One region of the Vibrio sp. R15-SG3-ISO1B genome, then DNA from elsewhere that is predicted to be linked to it. Evidence: predicted binding sites of a transcription regulator. Region 1 holds the regulator's gene; each other region holds the start of a gene.

Region 1 (4,554 bases):
TCTACTCACTTATTCACACACTGATTCAATGGCTTTATTCTATTCATAATTAGTCACAACTCCATCTTTGTCCTCTTTGGGAGGTGAAAAGTTGGCGATTCATTGATGCAAAGCAAGCTTTGCTGCCCTGTTCACAAATTGCCATATTTGACCATTTCTTCTCATAATCAGGTTGACCGCTGTTCATTTTTATCCGTTAGACTTAACGGCATCTGATTCAGTTGAGAGCCCATCATGCCAGAGACACCTAACGCCCAGATTTCCGACCCTTTATCTCCCGCCGAAAAAGAGCAGCGCGCCTTTGATGAGCAACGCGCCGAGCTCTACTGGTGGTTTTCGAGCGTGTTTGCCAAAGAGCTCTCAGAGCAAGAGCTGGCCCAATATCATTCGGTGGACACACGTACCTTTCTGACGGGACTTGCACAAACCCCTGAGCTTAACGTAGCCGCAGACAGGCTCATCGATGCATTGAACCGATTGCAAGACAGGCCAGATGCTCAGTTGGAACTATCAGCCGACTATTGCGACCTGTTTTTAAAATCCGACCGAGACAGCGCGTTGCCTTACGCCTCTGTCTACTTAGATGAATCCGGACTGCTCAATGGGGAGCCCGCCAAACAGATGGACACTCTGCTCCAACAACATGGCGTGGCCGTGCATTCAGGGCTCAATGAACCTTCTGATCATCTCGCGATAGAGTTGGATTTTTTAGGTAACCTGATTGTGCGCGGCGCTCATGCAGCAGAGCAGACGGCAGGCGACACGCATCTCGCCTACCAAGAGCAAGCCGATTTTATTGAGCAGCATCTACTCCCTTGGATTGAGAGGTTTGCCGAGCGCTGCCAGCGCCTCGACACATTCGGCTTCTATGCGGCGCTGTCGTCGCTATTGTGCGCGTTCATTCAATTGGATAAAGCCTACCTGCAAGGCGATAGCGATTAAGCCCATACAAAAGGTGTGGCGAGATCCCAAAGGCGGGTTTTTTATTTGCCCAAATCGACGTTGCGGACTACAATCCGGTCCGCAAACGATAAAACTAATAAATACAAACCGCTTTTTGAGGGCGGTTTTTGTGTTTCTGATACTTTCTGTCTACATACTCTAAACTTTGTATAGACTTTACTTTTATAGACTTAACTTTTCATAGAATAGTAGGCAGTCATCGACAGGACAAAACCATATGGCCACGATTAAAGACGTCGCTCGCTTAGCGGGTGTCTCGACCACCACTGTATCCCATGTGATCAACAAAACACGCTTTGTCGCTGAAGCCACGCAAGAAAAAGTGATGGAAGCGGTTCAAGAGTTGAACTATGCCCCAAGTGCCGTTGCACGCAGCCTGAAATGTAACTCGACACGCACAATAGGCATGCTGGTTACTCAATCGACCAACCTTTTCTTCTCGGAAGTGATCGACGGGGTTGAGAGCTACTGCTACCGTCAAGGCTACACCTTGATCTTGTGTAACACTGGCGGCATCTACGAGAAACAACGTGACTACATTCGCATGCTGGCGGAAAAGCGCGTCGATGGCATCTTAGTGATGTGTTCAGATTTGACCGAAGAGTTGAGCGAAATGCTTGACCGTCATAAAGACATCCCTAAGGTGGTGATGGATTGGGGCCCGGAAAGCTCACAAGCCGATAAAATCATCGACAACTCGGAAGAAGGCGGCTACCTCGCAACAAAATACCTGATTGATCACGGCCACAAGCGCATTGCTTGCTTGAGTGGGCATTTTGAAAAAGCGGCCTGCCAAGAGCGCATCCAAGGCTTTAAGCGCGCAATGAACGAGTCGGGTTTGAGCGTCAACGAAGATTGGATCTTAGAAGGTAACTTTGAGTGCGATACCGCCGTGCTTGCCGCGGACAAAATCGTCGCCATGGACGAAAAGCCAACCGCAGTATTCTGTTTCAACGATACGATGGCGCTCGGTTTGATGAGCCGTTTACAGCAAAAAGGCATTCGTATTCCAGAAGACATGTCGGTCATTGGTTATGACAACATTGAGCTAGCCGAGTACTTTTCACCACCGCTAACGACGGTTCACCAGCCGAAGCGCCGTGTGGGTAAAAACGCATTTGAGATTTTGCTCGAACGTATTAAAGACAAAGAGCATGAAAAACGTATTTTTGAAATGCACCCAGAAATCGTCGAGCGCGATACCGTGGCGACGGTGAAATAGACCAACGAACAAGTTCAGCACATCACATCGACTAGCCCAGCGAGAATACTTCTCATCCGCTGGGCTTTATTCTCTCGGTAACACCCCTCTATTTTATGAACTAAGATCACATTTAACCCATCAAAACGTGATGTTTAGCCCATAAATTATTTATGCTTATTATGTTCGACGAATGCCACGAACAGGGCAAACCATTTCGAAAGGATGGGACGCAAAGCTTCCGGCCTGTTGCAGCCACTCAACGATATCAACGTTGATGACTGCTTGGTAGCGGGGTTGCCGATGGCAAATGTGCACTCCGTAATTCTTTATCAAAAGCAAAGAATACAATGAGTTAAACGTTGCGCGCGCATTATGCGCTCACACCGTGAGTAGGATTATTCTTTTATGAGCCAGAATGACACCCTACTGACACAAAACCTGCATATTTTTGCTAATCTCTCGGACCTGAATTTGGTGGCGTATTGTAATACACCGAGAATAACAGCATGGATAAACCAATTTTAAAAGACTCAATGCGATTGTTTGAACCATTGGGCAAGATCAAGTCTCGCTCAATGTTTGGTGGATTCGGAATCTTCGCTGATGACACCATGTTTGCCCTCGTGGTAAATGACAAACTTCACATACGCGCCGACGACTCGTTGGCCCAACAGTTTAATGCTCAGGGACTCGAGCCATACGTGTATAAAAAGCGTGGTTTCCCTGTGGTTACCAAATACTACGCCCTCGGTCATGACTGGGATCAGGATGTCGCTCAGACAGTTGCGATGGCAAACAGTGCACTAGAGGCGGCCAACAAAGACAAGCAGCGTCAAACCAACGCCAAACCAACGCGCCTCAAAGATCTGCCGAACTTGCGTCTGGCGACCGAGCGAATGCTCAAGAAAGCGGGTATCGACAGTGTCTCCCGTTTGGAGCAGACGGGCGCAGTGGAAGCGTATAAAGCGATTCGTTCCACACACTCTGCCGATGTCAGTATCGACCTGCTGTGGGCACTTGAGGGGGCAATTAAAGGTACGCACTGGTCTGTGGTCCCTCAAGCAAGACGCGACGAGCTCCTGAATCAGCTGCAAAGCTAGTCAGCGATAGCGTTCATTAATTCCAATACCCTTCTCAAGCCAGCCGAACACCGCTGGCTTGAGACGTTTTTAGCCGATGCTTTTTCAGCGTTTCCATTCCTTCGTCATAGAATTCAACGTGTTTTCCCCTTAGGGCGAAATTTTTTACTGGCTTTTTGGTTCATATCTAACAATGATCAATGATGATGTTTTCAAAGGGATCCATATGAACAAGAAACTGCTTTTAGGTATTGGTTTGCTCGCTCTGATTGTGTTTTTAGGCGCAAACTTTGGTCAATACCTGACACTTGATAACGCCAAAGCTCAGCAGCAAGCGCTGGCTGAAATCATTGACACCCACTTTGCCCTAGCCGCGCTGAGTTACTTCTTCGCCTATGTCGCTATCACCGCCTTCTCGATCCCTGGAGCAGCCGTCGTCACCTTGCTTGGCGCTGCGCTGTTTGGCTTTTGGACCAGTTTATTGCTCGTTTCTTTTGCCAGTACGATAGGTGCCACCTTGGCGTTTTTAAGCAGCCGCTTTTTACTCAAAGAGTGGGTACAAAGCAAGTTTGGCGATAAGCTCGCGACAATTAACCAAGGGGTCGAAAAAGATGGTGCGTTTTATCTCTTCTCACTGCGCCTTATACCGGTGTTCCCTTTCTTTTTGATCAACCTCTTGATGGGTCTTACGCCCATCACCATCGCGCGCTTCTATCTGGTTAGTCAACTGGGTATGTTGCCGGGCACGGCCGTCTACCTCAACGCCGGGACTCAGCTAGCGCAAATCGACAGTTTGTCAGGCATCGTCTCCCCAACGGTACTTGCCTCTTTTGCGTTGCTTGGGGTATTCCCTATCGTTGCCAAATGGGTAATGGCCAAACTCAAAGCGACACCGCAATCCAATGGGCAAGCGTCTTGAAAATTTTTATTGCCACGACACCACCACAAGCACACATCGTGTGTGAAATGCTGCGCAGCGAAGGAATAGCCTGTGAGGTGAGAGGTGAAGGTTTGTTCGGCTTGCAGGGAGAGATTCCGTTTGGCGAAGAGGCCAGCCCGTACGTTTGGTTAATTCGCCCAGAGCAGAAGCAGGCGGCACTCGCGCTGATTGATGATTTCCAACAGGACACCCCCGACAACATTGTTTGGGTTTGCCCGACTTGCCAAGAAGAAAATGACGACCATTTTCAGTTATGTTGGCAGTGCGAGCACACCAAACCAACTTGAGTGTGCTTGGAGTCAACCGAGATTAAGCAGTGAGGTGTTGCTGAATGAAGGCGATGGAGTGATCGTTAAACTCATCTGGGC
Region 2 (4,554 bases), on a different contig from region 1:
TTAACTCTCTCTGGCTAAACCCCTTTCGTACCCGAGCTTCTCGAAGACTGTCTAGTATCTGCTCTGCTACATAGCTCATTTCGATATACCTTAATTCATCAATTAGGAATGATTATATACAAAAATATATCACCACAATCCCGCAAGCACAAGAATGATTAGTTATTATACATCATATATCGGCTTTGATATGCATTTATAGATAATCGATCTTTGAGGTCATCCACTCACAACGCCTGCCCGTAAACACTCTGCAACCCTTTGAACTCCGCAGCGTTGTCGAGCGCTTCAAGTGTCGTCAGCTTCATGGCGTGTTTGACGGGGCGGTGCGGCACGCGTTTGATGCCATCGCGCCGCAATTTGTACGCACGCTCGATGGCTTAGTGCTGGGAGAGAACCCCAAGCAAGGCGTGTTCACTGAGCAGCAGTTTGTCCAGCCGGATCTTAATTTCACCCTGACCTTTCCCAGTGAGTGGCAAACCGTCAACCAAGCCTCGATGGTCGGCGCCATTAAGCCCGATCAAAGCGCGTTTTTAGTGGTGCAAGGCGTGAGCAATGACTTTAGCGCCAAGGAGCATGTGCTGCGTTATCAAGCGCAGATCGAGGCACATGAGAAAGGGCGGTATCCACCGCCCTTTCGTATCACTGTTACCGCTTTATTTTTGCGATTATAAAAGCACCAAATACGCCATAAACAGCCCAGACAGCACATAAATGACTGGGTGAACCTGCTTGGCTTTGCCTGCTACCACCATGCTAAAGGCGTAGCTGATAAAGCCCATCGCCATGCCGTTGGCCGGTGAGAAGCTCAGTACGGTGAACATGATGGTGAAAAACGCCGCGATGCGAGACTCTTTTTGCTCCCAGCGGATTTGGCCAAGGCGACCAATCATGTAGATGCCGACCACCACCATCGCCGGGGCGACCATGGCCGCAGAGAAGATGGAAAAAAGCGGGTAGAGGAACAGCGACACCAAGAAGAGCCCCGCAACCACCACCGCAGCCAGGCCGGTTTTCGCGCCTTGCGCAGAGGCAATGCCCGATTCTGAGAATGCGGTGACTGAAGTCGTACCCAGCACAGAGCCAATCACGGTGCCGCCTGCGTCCGCAACCAGCGCCGAGCGCGCATTGGGCACTTTGCCATCTTTGTCGATGATGCCCGCATCTCGGCCGACGCCGACAATGGTGCTGAGGCCATCAAAGAAATCGACAATCAAGAAAATCACCACAATAAACAGCAGATCAAACAGCTTGTCAGCCGTCAGCCCTGAGAAATTGAAGATCGCGCCAACGCTGCCCGACAGGCTTGGCGGCGCAGCCACTAGGCTCTCTGGGATGGGGGCGTTTTGCGTCCCTAGCATCCAGTCGGCCACAACGGTCAGCACAATCGCCGATACAAACGAGATAAAGGTCGCCAGTTTGATGTCACGAATCATGCAGCCGAGCGCGATAAAGATACTGATGTAGGCAATGATGACTTGCGGGTCATTGATTTTGCCCATGCTGACCAAAATGATCGGGTTCGAGACGATGATGCCGGCGTTTTTCAGGCCCAAAAAGGCGATAAACAGACCAAGCGATACGGTGATCGCCAATTTGAGATCTTCTGGAATAGACTCAATCATCGCCTTGCGAATATGGGTCATCGACAAAATCAGATAGAGCACACCAGAGAAGAAGATCCCCAGCAGCGCTTCGTGCCACACCAGCGCCACTGAGCCGCTCAGCAGCATGCCTTTAAAGAAGCCGTTCATGCTCATGCCTGGCGCGAGCATGACTGGGTAGTTACCAAACACACCCATGATCAGCGTGGCCGCTGCCGCCGCCAGTGCTGTGGCGGTAAAAATCGCGCCGCGATCCATGCCTGGGATGTCACCCAAAATCGCGGGGTTAACCGCCAAGATGTAACTCATCGCCAAAAAAGTAATAAATCCAGCGTACAGCTCCGTGCCTAGGGTCGATTTGCGCGCAGAGATATGAAAAGTGGATTCAAGCCACCCAGCGTTGGCTGAGCGTGGAAGTGCAGTGTCAGAACTCACAATACAACCTATCGTTAGATAAATAAGAGGGCCATAGCCCATCGCCAGCAGCAATGCCCGCAACAAGCCAAACGTTTGCGCGAATTGTAATGAGATGGGAACGGATTTCAACTGGTTTGGAAAAAGTGGGTGGTGGGTGGTGGGTGGTGGGTGGTGGGTGGTGGGTGGTGGGTGGTGGGTGGTGGGTGGTGAAATTTTGATGGATGAAAGGACCATGTCAAGAACATTCCCCCAACCTAATACCCCTAACCCCTTACCCCTTACCCACCTCCCCCCTAGTCACTCCCCCCGATCCATGCTACTCTTCGCCTCCCTTTTTCTGGCCGAATTTTCGCCACCGATGTTGAGAGAAATCGCGCTCTTGACTGACGTTATGCCCGCGGTCAGTGCTATCTTTAATACATCGAATCTTATGGTGGACGTAACCTTATGGCCAAAGGCACCCTATACATTGTTTCTGCGCCCAGCGGCGCGGGTAAATCGAGCTTGATTTCAGCCATGCTGGAAACCAACCCTACCTACGCAATGAAAGTGTCCGTGTCGCACACGACACGTGGCATGCGCCCGGGTGAGCAAGATGGCGTGCACTACCACTTTGTGCAAAAAGAGCAGTTTGAAGCGCTGATCGAACAAGGTGCGTTTTTGGAATACGCGGAAGTGTTTGGCAACTACTACGGCACCTCTCGCCCGTGGATTGAGCAAAACCTCGATAAAGGCATCGACGTCTTCCTCGACATTGACTGGCAAGGCGCGCGTCAAATTCGCGAGCAAATGCCACAAGCCAAGAGCTTGTTCATCCTGCCGCCGTCAAACGGTGAGTTGGAACGCCGCCTGAACGCGCGCGGCCAAGACAGTGAAGCGGTGATCGCAAAACGCATGGCGGAAGCGAAATCGGAAATTTCTCACTACAACGAATACGACTACGTGATCATCAATGATGATTTCGATAACGCGCTGATGGACTTTAAAGCCATCATTCGCGCCGAACGCCTCAAGCAAGATAAGCAAGCCCTCAAGTACAAAGGCATGCTGGATGCGTTGTTGAAATAAGAATCTAGACTATTCTCTACGAGATCTTGTATAATTTCTCGTCATACAAAATTTTAGTTAACTATTTGGAGTCCTTATGGCACGCGTAACTGTTCAAGACGCTGTTGAAAAAGTTGGCAACCGTTTCGACCTAGTTCTCATTGCGGCTCGCCGCGCTCGTCAAATGCAAACTGGCGGCAAAGATTCACTGGTGCCAGAAGAGAACGATAAGCCAACGGTTATCGCTCTGCGCGAAATCGAAGAAAGCCTTATCACAAAAGAGATCCTAGATGCGCGTGAGCGTCAAGAGCAGCAAGAGCAAGAAGCCGCTGAACTTGCCGCTGTTAGCAGCATTGCTCACGGTCGATAATCCTCTTCATCACACTCTGCCGGGCCTAAAATTTGTATCTATTCGATAGCCTCAAAGACGTTGCCCAAGAATACCTAACAGAGCCTCAAATTGAGGCTCTGCGTCAATCTTATGTGGTAGCGAAAGATGCCCATGAAGGGCAAACCCGCTCAAGCGGGGAACCATACATCATCCACCCTGTTGCTGTTGCTCGTATCTTGGCGGAAATGCGCCTGGATATTGAAACCCTCCAAGCCGCCCTTTTGCACGATGTCATCGAAGATTGTGATGTCACCAAAGAGCAGCTAGAAGAGAAGTTTGGCAACACCGTCGCAGAACTGGTCGATGGCGTCTCTAAGCTGGATAAGCTCAAGTTTCGTGATCGCAAGGAAGCTCAGGCTGAGAACTTTCGTAAGATGGTCCTTGCGATGGTGCAAGACATCCGCGTCATTTTGATCAAACTGGCAGACCGCACGCACAACATGCGCACGCTCGGCGCACTGCGTCCAGACAAAAAGCGTCGCATCGCACGCGAAACTCTCGAAATCTACTCACCCTTAGCGCATCGCTTGGGTATCCATAATATTAAAACCGAACTGGAAGAGCTCGGTTTTGAAGCGCTCTACCCCAACCGCTATCGCGTGTTAAAAGAGGTCGTCAAGGCCGCTCGCGGTAACCGTAAAGAGATGATTCAACGCATCCACACCGAAATTGAAGGCCGACTGGAAGAAGTGGGCCTGTCTGCGCGTGTGGTGGGGCGTGAGAAAAACCTCTTCTCCATCTACAACAAGATGAAGACCAAAGAGCAGCGCTTTCACACCATTATGGACATCTACGCGTTTCGTGTGGTGGTGGACACCGCTGACACCTGCTATCGCGTACTGGGCCAAGTGCACTCGCTCTACAAGCCTCGCCCGGGGCGTATGAAAGATTACATCGCGGTGCCGAAAGCGAACGGCTATCAGTCTTTGCATACCTCGATGGTCGGCCCACACGGTGTGCCTGTCGAAGTGCAAATTCGCACCGAAGATATGGATCAAATGGCAGACAAAGGGGTCGCGGCGCACTGGTCTTACAAAGGCAATGGCGAGCGTACCGGCACCACCGCGCAAGTCAAAGCGCAGCGCTGGATGCAGA
Region 3 (4,554 bases), on a different contig from region 1:
ACGCGGATTTGGCGGCACACAGCCTCACTGATATTCAACATGCGGTCGAGCGTATTAGCGATATGGCGACTCAGATCGCCTCAGCGGCAGAAGAGCAAGCCTCGGTGACGTCAGAAATCACGCGTAATACGGTTGGTATTCGTGATGTCTCCAATGAATTAGCCGATGAAGCGCATGACGCTGCGGCGCAAGCAAGACAGCTTTCCGAACTCTCACTTGAGCTTGAACAAGAGATAAAGCGCTTTAAGCTCTAAGCGATGAGATGAAAAGCCACTAAGTAGAGATATCATTGTTAAGATAAAACAACGCCCAGCTTAGCTGGGCGTTGTCGTTTCAGTCGAACAGGTCACTTAGTCAATGAGACCGTAGTCTGCGGCAAGAATATCGATGATCTCTTGCTTAGGATTATCGCTGAGCGTAATCGCTTTTCCCGTGATCTTTTCTGCGATACCTGTGTAGGTCTTTGAGATGTCCATCAACGCAGAGAGAGGAAGGGCATTGTCACGAGCAAGGGCTTCACGCTCAGGCATGCGATCTTTATTGAGCAAGATGTCTGGGTCAGGGAAGTGGTTAAGCAAGAACTGGCGGAACCCTTCTTTTGAGTTCTCGACAATATTGCCGGCTTGGTATTGTGCTTCATCCCAAATACGTGAAGAGTCCGGTGTCCCCACTTCATCCATGTAGATGAGTTTTTCCTGACCCGCCGCGTCGGTGACGTAACCAAACTCAAATTTGGTATCAACAAAGACTTGACCTACTTTCGCCAAAGCCGAGCTAATGACGCCAAAGCCTTCACTGAGTAGCTTCTCATAAATCGCGATGTCGCTTTGCTTTGAGAAGTTAAACGCGGCAAAGTTCTCCTCGATGTTGCGGCGACTGATGTTAACGTCGTCCGCTTCTGGTACACCAGGGATGCCACGTAGAATGCCTTTAGTGGATGGCGTCATAAGTAGCTCTGGAAGCGCTTTGTCTTTCTCTAAACCCTCAGGTAGTGTGATACCACAAAACTCGCGCTCACCTTTTTCGTAAGCACGCCACATTGAACCGGTGATGTATTGGCGGCAGATGGCTTCGATCATGATGGGCTTGGCTTTTTGCACGATCCAAACCAATGGGTGAGGAATGTCGAGAATGTGGCTGTCTGCGAGCCCATTGTCTTTAAACAGTTGGAACCAGTGGTTGGAGATGGCGTTTAACGCCGCCCCTTTACCTGGCACGCCTTTTAGATTCCCTTCACCGTGCCAAATGCAGTCAAACGCGGAGATACGGTCACTGATCACCATAATTGCTAGTGGTGCGTCAGGCGACACGTCGTAACCTTTTTCTTCGATAAGGCGTCGGCTATCGGCTTCGGTTAGCCAATACACAGAGCGGACTTTACCACTGTGAACCGGTTTATCAGTGCGGATGGGAAGATCGTCATTAACGGCGAGAACTTGTTCTGCGAGACTCATTTAGACATTCCTATAATTTGTCAAAAATGGTTGATAAGCCATGAAGGCCCTTCATTTGCAGAGCATGATACCAGAACTTTTTCTCTGTTCCAGATAAAAAGCAAACGTTTGCTTGTTTTTAAGTTGAATGAGTTAGGCCTTGGTTTCAAATCAAGAAACCGCGAAAAGAAACGCCTCTTATCACAATGATAGGAGGCGAAGCAGTGAGGTTTCGATTTAGTGGTAGTGATGCATAGACGCATCAACAAAAAAGACTTCACACTGATGTTGCTTGGCCAGTTCTTTCAATAGTCGCTGTTCGATAAGAGAGAGCTCACTTGAGGCAACCACCGCACTGGCGTTACCTGATTGAATCGCTTTGGTCACAATATCGACTTCCGACTGAATTTGCGATGGCTTCATGTGGATGATTTGATTGCAACGCACTTGATGTGAGGACAGTTGAGCAAAATCTGGACGTGGGCATTGACCTGTAAATAGAATCCACTGTTTCTGCTGTGACAGATCAGCCAGTCGTTCAAGGCTGGTGTCATCCAAAGATAGAGGCTGGGTAGACTGAGCCAACACATTAAACTTTGAGTAGCCGTGACGAGGTGTTTGAACTGAAATCATAATGCTGTCCTTTTATACATGCTGTATGCGTATACAGTAGTTTTATTGTGGCGAAGACGCAAGCATTTTTTGCGCGCAAAATGAGCGGGTCAGGTAGATTAATAGAAGGAGTTTGTTTTCTAACTATCTGATAAGTAGTTAAATTATATTGGTTTGATAGGTTGAATGAGAGCTTTGAAAAGGTGCAGAAAATGTGATGGGTAACTCACTCTACTCAGCAGGAGGCCAAGTAGAGGCGAACAGGGTGAGAAGAGGTGCTAGAGAAAACGTTCTGGATAGTCGCTAAAAATACCATCCAATTGAGAAAGGTGTTTGAGTCGTTTCGGATTATTGATGGTGTAGCACCACACTTCATACCCGGCATCTTGTAGTTTTGAGACGGTAGACTTGGTCGCCCATGTTGCGCCAATATTGCAGCCTGTCGCCTCCACCTCTTTGAGAAGTCGCCAATCCTTGCGCTTCAATCGCTCGGTAAGTAAAGCGCGTCGACACTGAGGAATTTGCTTTGCTAACTCGCGCATCACGTCATGGCTAAAACTCGACAAAATAATGCGCTCTAGCGGTATTGAGGTCACATTGAGCGTAGAGGCCAATAGCGCGCATACCGATTGGGCGTCGTGGGTATCAACTTTCACTTCAATATTCAGCTTGATGTCGCTGGGTTCAATAAGTGTCAGTAGCTCTTCAAGGGTTAACAGGGTTTGTGGTGTCACTTGACCTTCATGGCGCGCCGCAAAATTGAGTTGTTTGAGCGCACTGAGGGTCAAGGTGTCGACTCTGCCTGTACCATTTGAGCAACGGTCAACAGTATGGTCGTGACACACGACGAGATGACCGTCTTTGCAAGGCTGCACATCGACTTCAACCCAAGTAAGGCCAAGATCTATCGCCGCTTGAATGCTGGCGGTGGTGTTTTCTGGATAGTGTCCTGCCACGCCGCGGTGGCCAATAATGAGCATATCTGATTCTCAACGGAGTGATTTGGTCTGAGAATACGCGTCATTGAGTGGATGTGGTAGTCATTTTGATCTCTAAGTTGTGCTCGCTCTTTCAACAGATTGCGATTAACTCTACTGGTTTTTATGTCATGAACGATATTTTTATCTAATATTTAATTTGAAGATAAAATTAAATTGGAAAAAAGAGGTTTCAGACGATTAGAATACGCCCAGAGCACTAAATTTGATTGGAACAAGGAAGAGAGCATGAAGATCGGAGTGATCGGCGCTGGCGCAGTGGGTGTGGGTGTCTGTAATTATCTACTGACATTGGGCAGTATTAGTGAACTGGTGTTGTTGGATCAGAATCTAGCAAGGGCGGAAGGGGAAGCGTTCGATTTTCGCCATACTGCCGCGCTAACATTCACAAAAAATACCCACATTATGCCGACCGATGACTATCTCAGTTTGATTGGCGCAGACATTGTCGTGATTACCGCAGGCGCGCAGATTAAGCAGGGGCAGACTCGAATTGATTTGGCAGAAATCAACGCCAAAATTGGTGTTGATATCGCGAGGAATGTTGAGCGCGTCGCACCGAACGCGATACTCATCGTGGTCTCCAACCCTTGTGACATTGTCACACACTTTATCGCAACCAATACTGGCTACACGGCGGAGAAAGTGATCAGCAGCGGTTGTGTGATTGATACCGCACGTTTGATGAGTATTGTGGCTAACCGCGTCAACTTAGATCCTAAAAACGTTTTCGGTTATGTTCTTGGTGAGCATGGAAGCAACTGCTTCACCCCCAAGAGCTTAATTTCGATCGCCGGACAACCTGCAGATTATTACTGCGATACACACAAAATGCCTCGTATTTGCGCGGATGAACTGCTTGAATCGGTCAAGCAAGCGGGTTACGAGATATTTAAGCGCAAGCAAAACACCACACACGGTATTGCCGCGAGTGTGTTCCGGGTTATTCAAGCCATTATGATCAATGAACGCTCGGTGTTGCCGGTTGCGACCTTGATACAAGGGGATTATGGCCTCGACAATGTTGTGCTTAGTTTGCCAACCGTCGTCGGGCAAAATGGTGCCCAAGCGATTTTGCAACATCCCTTTACTCAAGATGAGCTCAGTACGCTCCATGCGGTGGCGGATAACGTCACGAAAATCGTTGAACAAGTGGCGGCGCAAACAGGTTTGAATGCCCGTTAACGGGGTACTCTTTGCAAGATCACAACCTGTCTCGCTACTGGCTTGAAAAAGAGGATTGGGCTCACAGCTTAGAGTTTTTACTCTTTGCCAAGAGTAAGACGCTGCTAATTTATAATGTGAATACATTGTTAAATTAGCAGCGTTATGCACATTCATACCATTGAAGGTTATATTCAAACCATCTATCTCGCTGAGTATCCCGACAAACTCTTGCTTCTTGACGGCGCTAGTCGAGCCGACATTACCTACTTGTGCCAGTTCATTGAGCAGCAACTTGCGCGTCCTCTGTGCGATCTGAAAGTCGTTGTGGTGACACACATGCACCC
Region 4 (4,554 bases), on a different contig from region 1:
CACGTCAAGAAAGAGCTGGATCGCCGCTTAGGCTTCGTTGATTTTGCACGCATTCACTTTATTTCGGCGTTGCATGGCACGGGTGTGGGTCACCTGTTTGAATCGGTTCAAGAGGCGTACAAGTCTGCCACCACTCGCGTGGGTACTTCTGTTTTGACTCGAATCATGAAGATGGCAACCGACGATCACCAGCCACCTTTGGTACGTGGACGTCGTGTGAAGCTAAAATACGCCCACGCTGGTGGATACAACCCACCGATCGTGGTGATTCACGGCAACCAAGTGAATGAGCTTCCAGACTCTTACAAGCGCTTCTTGATGAACTACTTCCGTAAATCGCTTGAGATTATGGGCACACCGATTCGAATTACTTTCCAGAACAGTGAAAACCCGTATGAAGGTAAATCGAGCAAGATGACCCTATCACAAGAGCGTAAACGCAAACGCTTAATGGGCATGGTGAAAAACCGTAAGAAGTAGCCCTATCTGAATAATCACATGATGGTCAAAACGCCTTAGCTTGCTAAGGCGTTTTTTTATGTCATCAATGGGCTCCACCAAAGAGCCTATCCCTCTTTTCCACTCATTTTCGAGTTACATACTGTGTATTTGGATGAGTGATCATTTTATTAAGTCTGGTTGTAGTGTGTATTTTTAATCTTTATTGGTTAATTGTGCTTTTTAAAATTGAAATGCAGCATATGTAACTTATGCTTTCGGTGTGTGGTTATATAAATGTTCTTTTAGGGGGAGATCGCTGATCACAGCGGCTTTTGCCGATGATCTTATTATGATCATTTATAGAAGCATAGAGCGATGAGAGCAAGCCAGTCGGTGTGATATTGAGTTGGAGATGGGATTTTTGTATATTAGTTTAAGCTAAATTAAAAAGGTAACACAGATCATGAACACCAATCTATGCCCAAGTTGTCAGCAAGAGCTGGAGTGGAATGGCCACTACCACTGCACACAGTGCCAACATGATTACAACAAGATCGGTTGGTGCCCACAGTGCGACAGTGAATTAGAGAAGCTGCAAGCGTGCGGCGCGGCAAATTATTTTTGTAATCAGTGCAACGAACTCAAATCGAAATCAGCGATTCGATTTGAGTTCCGTCCTATTGACTCTAAGAAATCGTAGAAAAGAGGGTGCCGTCGGCTAAACGGGTGACTAAGGTGTCACCTGATTTCATTTGCTTTGTGGAGGTCACTACATCGCCTTGTGCGTTTTGGCTGATCGAGTAGCCACGTTTTAATGTCGCCAGTGGGCTGACCGCATCTAACGTTTCCGCCGCTAACGCGAGTTGATGGCGTTGATAGGTCAAACGTTTATTCATCGCGTCGATCAGTTGTTGCTCTAAACGGATCATGCTTGCGTGTTGATTGGCGAGTTTATGTGCAGGGCTATGCAGGTTGAGTTTGTAGTGCAGTCGCTCGACTCGTTGCTCTGCACTGCGCAATCCATTATCCATCGCTCGCTTGAGGCGAATGTCGAGTTCATCTAACTGCTGGCTCTGACGTTGAAGTTGATGAGTGGGATGTTGACGTTCGAGACGATGCAGCAGGCCAGTCAGGTTGCGTTGTTGCTCAGACACTCTCTGGCGCCACGCACTGAGCAGTTTATGCTCACGGCTAGCGAGCGCTTGCTCTTTATGGCTGTTGTCGCGGCTCACTAGCTCAGCGGCTGCCGAGGGGGTAGGCGCGCGCATATCGGCGACGAAATCGGCGATGGTCACATCCACTTCATGTCCAACCGCACTGATAATCGGGATTTGACTCGCCGCAATCGTTCGCGCTACGACCTCGTGGTTGAAGCACCATAAATCTTCTAGAGAGCCCCCGCCACGACCGACGATCAAGACATCACATTCGTTACGACTGTTGGCACAGCCAATGGCTTGCGCGATTTGAATCGCGGCATCGTCACCTTGTACTAATGTCGGGTAAATAATCACCGGCAGTGAAGGGTCACGTCGCTTCAGTACATCCAGAATATCGTAGAGCGCCGCACCTGTTTTCGAGGTAATGATGCCAACCCGTTTCGGGTGCTCAGGCAGCGGCTTCTTATTAGTCTGTGCAAACAGGCCTTCAGCGGCTAGCTTCATTTTAAGCGCTTCAAACTCTTGCTGGAGTCGGCCATCGCCTTCCGGCTGCATGCTTTCAATGATCAACTGATAATCGCCGCGAGGTTCATACAACGAGAGACGCGCTTTGACTAATACTTGATTGCCGTTAGCCGGCTTGAACGTGACACGACGATTATTGCCGCGAAACATCGCGCATTTGACTTGAGCTCGGGAGTCTTTAAGGGTGAGATACCAGTGACCAGACACCGGGGCAGAGAAGTTGGAGATCTCTCCGACCAACCAAACGATACCCATTTCGTTTTCAAGCAGCAGACGAACTTCTGCGTTGAGGCGAGAGACAGTGAAAATGTTTTGATTGGTGGATGCAGGCACAGCTAATCCCATGGACGTGGGTATGGAAATTAGCGGCAATATAATACATAGCAAGGGGGTGATTGCAAATAAAAAGTAGAAAAATGTGTAGCCAAGCGTTTGCGTTGACCGTATAATCCGTCCGCAATATCTAATCCAAATGCAACATTGTTCTCGCACACTCTAGTGTGAATAGGTTGCCCTCATTATGCGAAACGATGAGATTGGATTGTTCTTTTTACTCCTCTAATTGTGAGATATTGCAAATGCTAAGAATTGCCAAAGAAGCGCTGACATTCGACGACGTACTGCTTGTGCCAGCACACTCCACCGTTCTCCCAAACACAGCTGATCTTCGCACTCAGTTGACGAAAAATATCACTCTTAATATTCCGATGATTTCTGCGTCTATGGATACCGTGACGGAAGCCCGTCTGGCTATCGCTCTTGCGCAGGAAGGTGGCATTGGCTTTATCCACAAGAACATGTCGATTGAGCAGCAAGCGGCAGAAGTTCGTAAAGTTAAGAAATTTGAAGCGGGTGTGGTCACTGATCCTGTTACCGTTAACCCTGAAGCGACCATCGCGGATGTGGTTGCACTGACAGACAAGCACGGCTTTGCAGGCTTTCCTGTCGTCACAGAGAACAACGAGCTGGTCGGTATTATCACCGGTCGTGACGTGCGCTTTGTTACGGACCTCACTAAGAAAGTCTCTTCAGTGATGACGCCAAAAGAGAGCCTTGCTTCAGTAAAAGAAGGGGCAACTCGTGCTGAAGTGCAAGAGAAAATGCACGAAGCGCGCGTTGAAAAAGTGTTGGTGGTTAACGATGAGTTCCAACTGACGGGCATGATCACCGCAAAAGACTTCCATAAAGCAGAACGTAAACCGAACGCGTGTAAAGATGAGCGCGGTCGTCTTCGTGTTGGTGCGGCAGTGGGTGCCGGAGTGGGCAACGAAGAGCGTGTTGCGGCATTGGTTGAAGCTGGGGTTGACGTGCTTTTGATCGACTCTTCACACGGCCACTCTGAAGGTGTTCTTAACCGTATCCGTGAAACTCGCGCGGCATACCCTAATCTCGATATCATTGGCGGTAACGTCGCAACGGGTGCCGGTGCGAAAGCCCTTATCGATGCAGGTGTTAGCGCAGTGAAAGTGGGTATCGGCCCAGGTTCTATCTGTACCACTCGCATCGTAACGGGCGTGGGTGTTCCTCAGGTAACGGCCATCGCTGACGCGGCGGAAGTGGCAAATCAACACGGTATTCCTGTTATCGCTGACGGCGGTATCCGTTTCTCAGGCGACATCTGTAAAGCTATCGTTGCTGGCGCATCGTGTGTGATGGTGGGATCGATGTTTGCGGGTACTGAAGAAGCACCGGGTGAAGTGATTCTTTACAACGGTCGTTCTTACAAATCCTACCGTGGTATGGGTTCATTGGGCGCGATGTCTCAAGGCTCTTCTGACCGTTACTTCCAAACGGACAATGCCGCAGATAAGCTTGTCCCTGAAGGTATCGAAGGACGTATCGCGTACAAAGGCCGCCTAAAAGAGATCGTTCACCAGCAAATGGGTGGTCTACGCTCAAGCATGGGCCTAACGGGCAGCGCGACGATTGAAGACATGCGTACCAAAGCCGAGTTCGTTCGTATCTCTGGTGCTGGTATGGCGGAATCTCACGTACACGATGTTCAAATTACTAAGGAAGCACCAAACTACCGTCGCGGTTAATTTCTTAGACAAGAAACCCTCGACGAAAACGTTTGCTTTTCCTTGAAGCATTGAAGAGAGGCGGGTACACTCGCCTCGTTTTCTTAACCCAGCTTAAAAAGACTGCTCAAATGACCAAAAATATTCATGACCAACGTATCTTGATCCTCGATTTCGGATCACAATACACCCAACTTGTCGCACGTCGTGTACGTGAAATCGGTGTCTACTGTGAACTGTGGAGCTGGGACGTTGAAGAATCAGATATTCGTGAGTTCAATCCAGACGGTATCATCCTATCTGGTGGACCAGAAAGCGTTACCGAAGAGAACTCTCCACGTGCACCTCAATACGTATTTGACTCTGGCGTGCCAGTGCTCGGTGTGTGCTACGGCATGCAGACAATG

The links. The regulator PurR, encoded in region 1, represses purine synthesis genes. The targets are predictions, from matches to a motif close to TNANGNAAACGTTTNCNTNA.
Region 2: the regulator PurR is predicted to act here: its motif matches at 2,103-2,122, upstream of AC6R0S_RS18015 (NCS2 family permease).
Region 3: the regulator PurR is predicted to act here: its motif matches at 1,551-1,570, upstream of AC6R0S_RS15005 (phosphoribosylaminoimidazolesuccinocarboxamide synthase).
Region 4: the regulator PurR is predicted to act here: its motif matches at 2,547-2,566, upstream of guaB (IMP dehydrogenase).

The regions. Positions count from the first base shown of each region.
Region 1 covers NZ_JCBDGG010000002.1:116,531-121,084, forward strand. The annotation lists gene torD (molecular chaperone TorD) at 235-942, shown strand; gene purR (HTH-type transcriptional repressor PurR) at 1,181-2,185, shown strand; cyclic di-GMP riboswitch class I at 2,361-2,469, shown strand; gene AC6R0S_RS00750 (TfoX/Sxy family DNA transformation protein) at 2,674-3,267, shown strand; gene AC6R0S_RS00755 (TVP38/TMEM64 family protein) at 3,473-4,165, shown strand; gene AC6R0S_RS00760 (putative signal transducing protein) at 4,162-4,473, shown strand; gene AC6R0S_RS00765 (alpha/beta fold hydrolase) at 4,496-4,554, opposite strand, start outside.
Region 2 covers NZ_JCBDGG010000057.1:8,473-13,026, forward strand. The annotation lists gene AC6R0S_RS18005 (helix-turn-helix domain-containing protein) at 1-79, opposite strand, end outside; gene AC6R0S_RS18010 (hypothetical protein) at 327-674, shown strand; gene AC6R0S_RS18015 (NCS2 family permease) at 669-2,039, opposite strand; gene gmk (guanylate kinase) at 2,469-3,089, shown strand; gene rpoZ (DNA-directed RNA polymerase subunit omega) at 3,166-3,438, shown strand; gene spoT (bifunctional GTP diphosphokinase/guanosine-3',5'-bis pyrophosphate 3'-pyrophosphohydrolase) at 3,471-4,554, shown strand, end outside.
Region 3 covers NZ_JCBDGG010000047.1:150,875-155,428, reverse strand. The annotation lists gene AC6R0S_RS15010 (methyl-accepting chemotaxis protein) at 1-254, shown strand, start outside; gene AC6R0S_RS15005 (phosphoribosylaminoimidazolesuccinocarboxamide synthase) at 351-1,454, opposite strand; gene AC6R0S_RS15000 (hypothetical protein) at 1,671-2,063, opposite strand; gene AC6R0S_RS14995 (glycerophosphodiester phosphodiesterase) at 2,324-3,025, opposite strand; gene AC6R0S_RS14990 (lactate/malate family dehydrogenase) at 3,272-4,228, shown strand; partial or broken gene AC6R0S_RS14985 (MBL fold metallo-hydrolase) at 4,373-4,554, shown strand, end outside.
Region 4 covers NZ_JCBDGG010000055.1:120,025-124,578, forward strand. The annotation lists gene der (ribosome biogenesis GTPase Der) at 1-480, shown strand, start outside; gene AC6R0S_RS17865 (zinc ribbon domain-containing protein) at 905-1,141, shown strand; gene xseA (exodeoxyribonuclease VII large subunit) at 1,128-2,459, opposite strand; gene guaB (IMP dehydrogenase) at 2,705-4,168, shown strand; gene guaA (glutamine-hydrolyzing GMP synthase) at 4,279-4,554, shown strand, end outside.